Regions from separate parts of the Streptomyces sp. 7R007 genome, predicted to be linked through region 2. Evidence: riboswitches for the same ligand, from Rfam matches in the RefSeq annotation. Region 2 holds a riboswitch; the other holds the start of a gene.
The links. Region 2 has a riboswitch for ZMP and ZTP ahead of ACYF6T_RS06050 (glycine hydroxymethyltransferase). Riboswitches for the same ligand answer to the same signal wherever they lie in the genome.

Region 1 (4,206 bases), on a different contig from region 2:
GGCGGACGTGGCCTGGATGCCGATGTCCCAGCCGCCGCGTGGTCCAACGAAGAGGCAGACCTCTACCTCGCGTTCGCGGCCGAGAGCCACCATCTGCTCGATCTCCGAGTCGGCGAGGAGCATCATGCCACTGCCCTGGCTGATGCGATGTATCCGGATCCCGTGCCGCTCGGCCTCATCCATGACCGCTTGGAACGGCCCCGGGCCTTCGACCGACGGGATCTCCACCCGGTACTGCGCGCCGTCCGGGAATCGCTTGTCCGAGTCGGGCAGTTCCCCGAGGTCCCGCTCCGGCAGACCGAGTGCGGACAGCGACCGCCGTGACCTTTCCATGCCGTCCATCCGGACTTCCCTTCGATCGATATTCCGAACACTGTTCGGCATCGCTGCGCTTGGACGGTAGGCAGCCAACGACGAGCCGTCAACGGTCCGCGAAGCCAGCTTGGAGCGGGCCTCCGGGGATGTCACACATCGCACCCCACTTGCTCCGTCAGGACGCCGGGCCAGCAGTCACAGGGGTCAGCAACTCGGTGTGGTGCCGCATCAGACGACCTTCGCCCTGTCGGCGTCCCTGGCCCGGGTCAGAGTGGAGTCCTTCGTGGTACGTTCCTGCCGCCGTGCACTGCTGCGAACCGAGGAGGTGAGACCGATCAACGCTTTGACAGGTCGGGCCTTCCTCTCCCGCATGGCCTAGGGAGTGCCCGCAGAGGCATCCCGAAAGGCATCACCCGCTATGCGCTTCATCTCTGAGATGTCGTCCGACGGCGTCCGCGAACAGCTCTTCACCCTCGGCGACGTTCCTGGCGTGTTGTGGACGCCGGAAGGTGCCGTCGCCACTCGCCCGCTCGTCCTGATCGGACACGGTGGCGGCCAGCACAAGAAGGCTCCTGACGTCCTGGCTCGTGCACGCCGCTTCGTGACCGCATGCGGTTTCGCGGTCGTGGCGGTCGACGTTCCGGCCCATGGCGACCGGCCGAAGGTGGCAGAGTACGACCGGATCGCGACTGAGAACCAGGCTCGCGTGGAAGCCGGTGAAGAGTTGGCCCCGCTGATCGCCGGCTTCCATGCGCTCGTGGCCCGCCAGACCGTGCCGGAATGGCAAGCGGTCCTGGACGCGGTTCAGCAACTCGAGCACGTAGGCGCCGGCCTGGTGGGCTACTGGGGGGTCTCGCTGGGATGCGGACTCGGTGTGCCGTTCGTCGCTGCCGAACCGCGGGTCCGCGCGGCGGTACTGGGCTTGGGCGGGATGCTGGCGTCGGCCGAGGCCGCCGCGCGGATCACCGTCCCCGTGCAGTTCTTGGTGCAGTGGGACGATGAGCGGGTGCCGCGAGTCCAGACCTTTGCGTTGTTCGACGCCTTGGCCTCGACCGAGAAGACGTTGCACGCCAACCCCGGCAAGCACGGGGAGATCCCTGCCTTCGAGATGGAGAGCACGCTGAGGTTCTTCGCCCGGCACCTCGGCTGATACCGCCGCCCGCAGTCCGCGACGCGCCGATCGGGAACCGCATCCCGATCGGCGCGTTCACTGACACTGGTCGGCATGGCCGGCAGAGTTCAGGCGGGGCGGCTCGACACATCGACGATGACGAGGGACAGCGCCTGCTGCGGAGCATCCGCAGAGGCACTGGGCCAGTGGTGACATGGCGCCGGGCCCATAGGGTCCTGCTGTCCACGCAGGGCATGCCGGTGAGCGAAGATCGCCGAGGTGTCGTTCACGCTGCCCGAGCGGCGCGATAGTCGGCAAGGCTGTCGCCGACCCGGTCACACTCGGCGAGCGTGCCGTCGAGCAGGACGTGCTCGGGAGCGGTCTCCCCGGCGGCAGGCTACGGCCCGCACGGTCAGATCCATGTGTGCGCGCAGGCGATCGGCTGTGAAGGCATTCCGGGACAGAGCGGTTGCGTAGTGGTTTTCCGGTGAAATGACGTCACTGCGGGAGGCGGGCCTTCGCAGTTCGCTTCCCGGCCCAGCACGCTGGTCGGGTGTGAGCATGCTGCGTCTACTACAGTTCAGCGTGGGCCGTGACTGGCGCTGAGGTGGAGCACCACCGGGGAGCGGTCTGACGAGACGTCGTTGCCGTGCGCCTGGGCGAGTGGTCAACAACGCCTGGAAGGCAACGATGTCCGCGACTCAGACGGCCCAGCTCATGGATGGCACCAGCCTCGCCAAGCGCATCGTCGACGAGGCCGCTGCCAAGGCAGCGGAGATCTCACGACGCACGGGGAGCAGTCCCTGCCTGGCGACGGTGCTGGTGGGAGAGGATCCCGCGTCGGCCACGTACGACCGCATGAAACGAGCGCGGTGCGCGAAGGCCGGCATCCAGTCCCGGCATATCGCTCTGCCCGCCACCACCACGACCACCGAACTGATCGACACCCTCACGGACCTGTCCAGCGATCCGCAAGTACACGGCATCCTGCTCCAGCACCCCTGCGGCCCACACATTGACGAGCGGGCGGCGTTCGAGGCCATCGCTCCGGAGAAGGACGTCGACGGGGTCACGATGCATTCCTTCGCCGCGATGAGCTTCGCGCTGCCGGGCTTCGTGTCCTGCACACCGGGCGGGATCATGCGATTGCTGGAAGCGTACGACGTCGAACTCGCCGGCAAGCGCGCCGTCGTGGTGGGGCGCAGCGCGATTCTGGGTAAACCGGCCGGGATGCTTCTACTCGCCAAGGACGCGACGGTGACGTACTGCCACTCCCGCACCGCTGACCTGTCGGCGATCGTCCGGGAAGCGGATGTCGTCGTAGCAGCCGTGGGACGACCTCGGCTGATCCACGGTGAGGACATCAAACCTGGCGCGGTCGTGATCGACGCCGGCTACAACCCGGGCAACGTCGGAGACGTGGACTACGACACCGCCCTCGCCCGAGCTGGTCTGATCACTCCGGTTCCCGGTGGCGTTGGGCCGATGACCATTGCCGTCCTGCTCGCGCAGACCGTGGAAGCCGCCGCGAACCAGCTCGGAGTGCGGCATCGCTGACGCATCGCCGGCCCAGAGGCGTGGTCTGCGGATGCGTCAGCCGGTCTTGGCGGGTTCCGCAGCCCGGGCGCGGATGGCGGCGAGGCGGTAGGAGTCGGTTCCCGCCTCGATGCTGGTGCCGTTGAAGGTGAGCCGGTCGACGAGGGCCACGCAGAGACGCCCGCTTCTCATCGGCGGCTACGACCAACTCATTGACCAGCTTCGCAGCCAGTGTGGAGCGGACGTGGTAGCCCTTCATGGCGGCCTCGGTGCCCCGGGCGACCAGCATGTGGACTTGACGATGCCGCAGTCTCCGATCAGGCAGAGTGGCCGGCTCTGTGCGGCCCACTCGCAGGAGGCGAGTGGGCCGCATCAAGCGCGGAACGGCAATCTCACCTCTGCCCCACCGGGAAGCCCTGTCAGGCCGATGGGGAAGAGAGGTTCACGGCTGCGCGTACTCCCGCCGCGTACTCCTCCGGGCATTCCCACGCTGCGAAGTGCCCGCCGGTTGAGTGCTCAGTCCAGGAGCGGACATCGAAGAAGCGGGAGGCGAACTCACGCGGCGCGTTGACGAGGTCCTTGGGAAAGATCGTGAAGGCTGTGGGTACGTTGATGCGTCCCGCTGGTTTCGGGCCGCTCTCCACGTACGGAGTGAAGGACGTGCCGATTGCACCGCTGACCCAATAGGCGGTGATCCAGGTGAGCAACTCATCCCGGGTGAAGACGGCCTCGACGTCACCGTCACAGTCGGTCCAAGTGCGGAGTTTTTCCACCAGCCACGCGGCAAGCCCGGCGGGAGAGTCTCCGAGGCCGACGGCCAGCGTGTGCGGCTTGGTCGACTGCTCGTGCATGTAACCGCCCTCGGTCGCCTGCCAGCGATGGCCGTAGCTGACGTAGGCCCGTTCCGCTTCGGAGAGATCATGCGGTGGTTCGATGAGGAAATGGTATTGCGAGACGTCGGTCAGGTGCAGGGCCATGACCCGCTCGGGATGTGAGGCGGCAAGGGCTTCAGCGACGTCGCAGCCCACGTCTCCTGCGGAGATGACATATCGGTCGTAGCCGAGTTCGGTCATCGCCGCAAAGACGGCTTCGGCCATCGCTGGTGCCGACATGCCCTTTTGCGTGATGGGTGCGGCGAACGGAAAGCCGGGGAGCGCCGGCACGACGAGATGCAGGTCCGCCAGCAGCGGAAGAACCTTGTCGAAGCGCAGAGTTGAGTCGGGCCAGCCGTGAAGCAACAGAAC
Region 2 (4,206 bases):
CGACCCCTTCGCCGGCCACGTCCTCGACACCCTCGACAACGGCGGCGGCACCGGCTCCACCCTGTGGATCGAACCGGCCTGGAAGATGCTGCTGAGCAACAAGGCCCTCCTGGCGGTCCTCTGGGAGCTCTACCCCGGCCACCCCAACCTGCTCCCCGCCCATCTCGACGGCCCCCGCGCACTCGCGCACACCACCGGCTACGTCGCCAAACCGCTCCTCGGCCGGGAGGGCGCGGGCGTGACGGTCCACGAACCGGGCGCCGACCCGGTAATCCGCGAAGAGGCGTGCTGCTACCAGCAGTTGGCGCCCCTGCCCGCCTTCGACGGCAACCACGTGGTGCTCGGCGCCTGGGTCGTCGAGAACGAGGCGGCCGGACTCGGCATCCGCGAGTCGTCCGGCCTGGTCACGGACGAGTACGCGCGCTTCGTGCCGCACGTCATCCACTGAGCCGGCGGCTTCCGGGCCGATGCCTGAAGGGGGATACCCCAAGGCGGATGCCCGAAGGGGGGTGCCCGAAGGGGGGTGTCCGGAGGGGAGTGCCCGGAGGGGAGTGTGCTGCCGCCCGGCTCGGCTCCCCCGAACCTCAACGACCCGGGCGGCAGGCCCCCAGCATCCTCCGTGCCCGCACCACCCTGCTATCCGATTACGGCGGGAAACGGACACCTTTGTGGATAGCGCGGCCCGTCCCCGCCGGGGTCCCCGACCCCCGGCCCACCCCTCGCAGCGTCTGCGACGGCGTCTGCCCGTACGCCTGCCGGTAGTGCCCGGTGAACCTGCCGAGATGCACGAACCCCCAGCGCAGCGCCACATCGGTGACCGTCCCCACCGCCCGCCTGTCGGCGATGGCCAGCAGATCGCGGTGCGCGAGATCGAGCCGGACCCGGCGCAGATACGCCAGCGGGGTCGTCGCCAGATGGGTACGGAACCCCTGCCGCAGACTCCGCACACTCACCCGCGCCGCCCGCGCCATGTCGGCCACGGAAATCGGCTCATGGGCGTGCTCGGCGCAGAAGTCCACCGCCCGGCGCACCGCACCGGGCAGCACCGCGGGGCCCCGGCCCGCCACCGAATCGCTGAGCAGGTGCGGCTGCGCGTCCAGCAGACCGTGCACCAGCACCTGCTCGAAATGCCCGGCGCCCAGCGGTGAACGGTCCGCCAGCTCCGAGTCCGTGAACTCGCCGAACGCCTCCACCACCCGCAGCCACGCCCGCACCGGCCCCGCCCGCGGATCCAGCACCGGCGCGAAGAACAGCGGTGCCGACGGAAACTCCCCGAGCCGCAGCGCGAGCGCCCGGTCGACCGTCTGCCGGGGAATGATCAGCACGCGGTTCAGCGTCTCGCCGTTCCACCGCATCGACAGCCGCTGACCGGGGTTGACGATGCTGAGCGTGGACGACAGCGTCACCCCGTCTGCGGTCACGGCACCGGCGCCGGCGAGCGGAACGTGCACGTTGTAGAAGTCCGGCAGCTCCCCTGGAACCACCTCGACACCCGCCCCGTACCCCAGCTCGTACAGCCCGACGGCCCCCTCGTGCGCGCACCGGAACCGCCCGTCGACCGGCTGCTCGTCCAGCACCGTCAGCCGGTGCGGCGCGAACCGCGCGCTCACCAGTGCGTGCAGTTCCTCGACGTCACCGCCCCGGTAGAGCAACCCCCGGCGGTCCGCCCTTCCCCACCCGGCTTCACCCATGACGGACAAGCCCCTCGTGAAGCGCCTCATACGGACATACGGCCCTCAGTCTCCCGGCCCCGCCCACCCACCGCCTAGAGCCGGCCGGCCCAGGCCCCCGTGCCCAAGGCGCCCTCACCACCCGGTGCCGAGCGGGCCGTCGTCGCCCGCATGGTGGACGGGACGGCTGGGCCGTTCGGCCCGCCCGGTAGGCTGGCCGGCGGGCCGTGACTGGCGCGCTGGGATGGGACCGACCATCGGGGAGCGGCCCGAGCGAGTGAGTGCCGTGCGCCTGGGCCGTACCGTGAACGCTGAACGCCGACGTCCGGAGGTCCCTCATGTCAGCCGACTCCCTCTCCACCGAGTCCACCGCCTTCCGCGCCGCACTCGACGTGATCCGCGCCGTCGAACCGCGCGTCGCCGACGCCATCGGCCAGGAGGTCCACGACCAGCGCGAGATGCTCAAGCTGATCGCCTCCGAGAACTACGCCTCCCCGGCCACCCTGCTGGCGATGGGCAACTGGTTCAGCGACAAGTACGCCGAGGGCACCGTCGGCCGCCGCTTCTACGCCGGCTGCCGCAACGTCGACACCGTGGAGTCGCTGGCCGCCGAGCACGCCCGCGAGCTGTTCGGCGCCCGCCACGCCTACGTCCAGCCGCACTCCGGCATCGACGCCAACCTCGTCGCCTTCTGGGCCGTCCTCGCCGACCGGGTCGAGGCCCCCTTCCTGGAGAAGGCCGGCGCCCGCCAGGTCAACGACCTCACCGAGGCCGACTGGGCCGAACTGCGCCAGGCCTTCGGCAACCAGCGCATGCTCGGCATGTCCCTCGACGCCGGCGGCCACCTCACCCACGGCTTCCGCCCGAACATCTCCGGCAAGATGTTCGACCAGCGCTCCTACGGCACCGACCCGGCCACCGGCCTGATCGACTACGAGGCACTGCGAGCCTCCGCCCGCGAGTTCAAGCCGCTGATCATCGTCGCCGGCTACTCCGCCTACCCCCGCCTGGTGAACTTCCGCATCATGCGCGAGATCGCCGACGAGGTCGGCGCCACCCTCATGGTCGACATGGCGCACTTCGCGGGCCTCGTCGCCGGCAAGGTCCTCACCGGCGACTTCGACCCGGTCCCGCACGCCCAGATCGTCACCACCACGACCCACAAGTCGCTGCGCGGCCCGCGCGGCGGCATGGTCCTGTGTGACGACTCCCTCAAGGACCAGGTCGACCGCGGCTGCCCGATGGTCCTCGGCGGCCCGCTCCCGCACGTCATGGCCGCCAAGGCCGTCGCCCTCGCCGAGGCGCGGCAGCCCTCCTTCCAGGACTACGCCCAGCGCATCGTCGACAACTCCCGCGCCCTGGCCGAGGGCCTGATGCGCCGCGGCGCCACCCTGGTCACCGGCGGCACCGACAACCACCTCAACCTGATCGACGTCGCCACCTCCTACGGCCTGACCGGCCGCCAGGCCGAAGCGGCCCTGCTCGACTCCGGCATCGTCACCAACCGCAACGCCATCCCGGCCGACCCGAACGGCGCCTGGTACACCTCCGGCATCCGCATCGGCACCCCCGCCCTGACCACCCGCGGCCTGGGCACCGCGGAGATGGACGAGGTGGCGGGCCTGATCGACCGCGTCCTGACCACCGCCGAGCCGGGCACCACCAAGTCGGGCGCCCCCTCCAAGGCCCAGCACGTCCTCGACCCGAAGATCGCGGACGAGATCTCCCGCCGGGCCACCGACCTCGTGGCCGGCTTCCCGCTCTACCCGGAGATCGACCTGGGCTGACCGCCCGCGCCCGAGCGGAACGCTCTCTGTTGAGTTGTCAAAGATCCACGACCGAGATGTCAAAGAGATCCACGACTCTCACAGGTCGACGAGTTCCTGTCGTGGCTCATCCGGCGGCGGTCCGGCACCTTGCCGGGCCGCCGCGCGGCGTATCAGACCGGCGCCTCCCGCACCGGCCGCCACCCCCACGACCAGCCCCGGCACGGCCCACCACCAGTTGGCCCACCAGTCGGTGCCGGTGTCCGTCGCGGCCGTCCCCGCTGCCACCGTGGCCGTCCCCGCGTCCGCGTCCGGAGAGGCCGCCGTGTCCGTCCCCGCCGACTGCCAGGGCGCCGGGAAGATGCCCGGGTAGCCGTTCGCGGAGGCCCTGCCCATCACGCCCAGCTTCTTCAGCAACGTGCGCAGTCGGTCCGGGTCGTCGGCGCGGTGCCAGTAGCCGTTCGGCGTCTGCGACACGTCGGCCGCCGTGTGGATCCAGACCGCTCGGGGCCGGGAGTCGACGGGGAAGACCCGGTCTATCCGCCACGGCGTCATGTCGTGCGCCATCCACGTCACGTTGATCTGGCGGGCGTGGGCCAGGTCGGCCTCGGGCGGCTTCTCACGCGTCCCGACGCCCGGGGCGCCGAGCAGGCCCTGCAGGGCGTCGTACTCCTTGTCCGAGTAGTACAGCGCGGTGGCCTTCGCACCGGTCGGCGACGTCACCAGCACGCTGGTCGGACCTCCGGCTGCCGCGGACGACGCGCCCCAGA

Region 1: linked by a shared signal. The riboswitch ahead of ACYF6T_RS40795 (bifunctional 5,10-methylenetetrahydrofolate dehydrogenase/5,10-methenyltetrahydrofolate cyclohydrolase) and the one ahead of ACYF6T_RS06050 (glycine hydroxymethyltransferase) in region 2 are both predicted to bind ZMP and ZTP.

Annotation. Positions count from the first base shown of each region.
Region 1 is NZ_JBTWMV010000068.1:19,002-23,207, forward strand. Features, by position in the region: gene ACYF6T_RS40775 (U32 family peptidase) at 1-342, opposite strand, end outside; gene ACYF6T_RS40780 (dienelactone hydrolase family protein) at 734-1,465, shown strand; partial or broken gene ACYF6T_RS40785 (hypothetical protein) at 1,513-1,729, shown strand; partial or broken gene ACYF6T_RS40790 (IS5/IS1182 family transposase) at 1,728-1,811, opposite strand; ZMP/ZTP riboswitch at 2,009-2,094, shown strand; gene ACYF6T_RS40795 (bifunctional 5,10-methylenetetrahydrofolate dehydrogenase/5,10-methenyltetrahydrofolate cyclohydrolase) at 2,117-2,983, shown strand; partial or broken gene ACYF6T_RS40800 (ATP-binding protein) at 3,020-3,325, opposite strand; gene ACYF6T_RS40805 (epoxide hydrolase family protein) at 3,382-4,206, opposite strand, start outside.
Region 2 is NZ_JBTWMV010000003.1:212,124-216,329, reverse strand. Features, by position in the region: gene ACYF6T_RS06060 (glutathionylspermidine synthase family protein) at 1-448, shown strand, start outside; gene ACYF6T_RS06055 (AraC family transcriptional regulator) at 645-1,691, opposite strand; ZMP/ZTP riboswitch at 1,888-1,975, shown strand; gene ACYF6T_RS06050 (glycine hydroxymethyltransferase) at 2,009-3,457, shown strand; gene ACYF6T_RS06045 (hypothetical protein) at 3,536-4,206, opposite strand, start outside.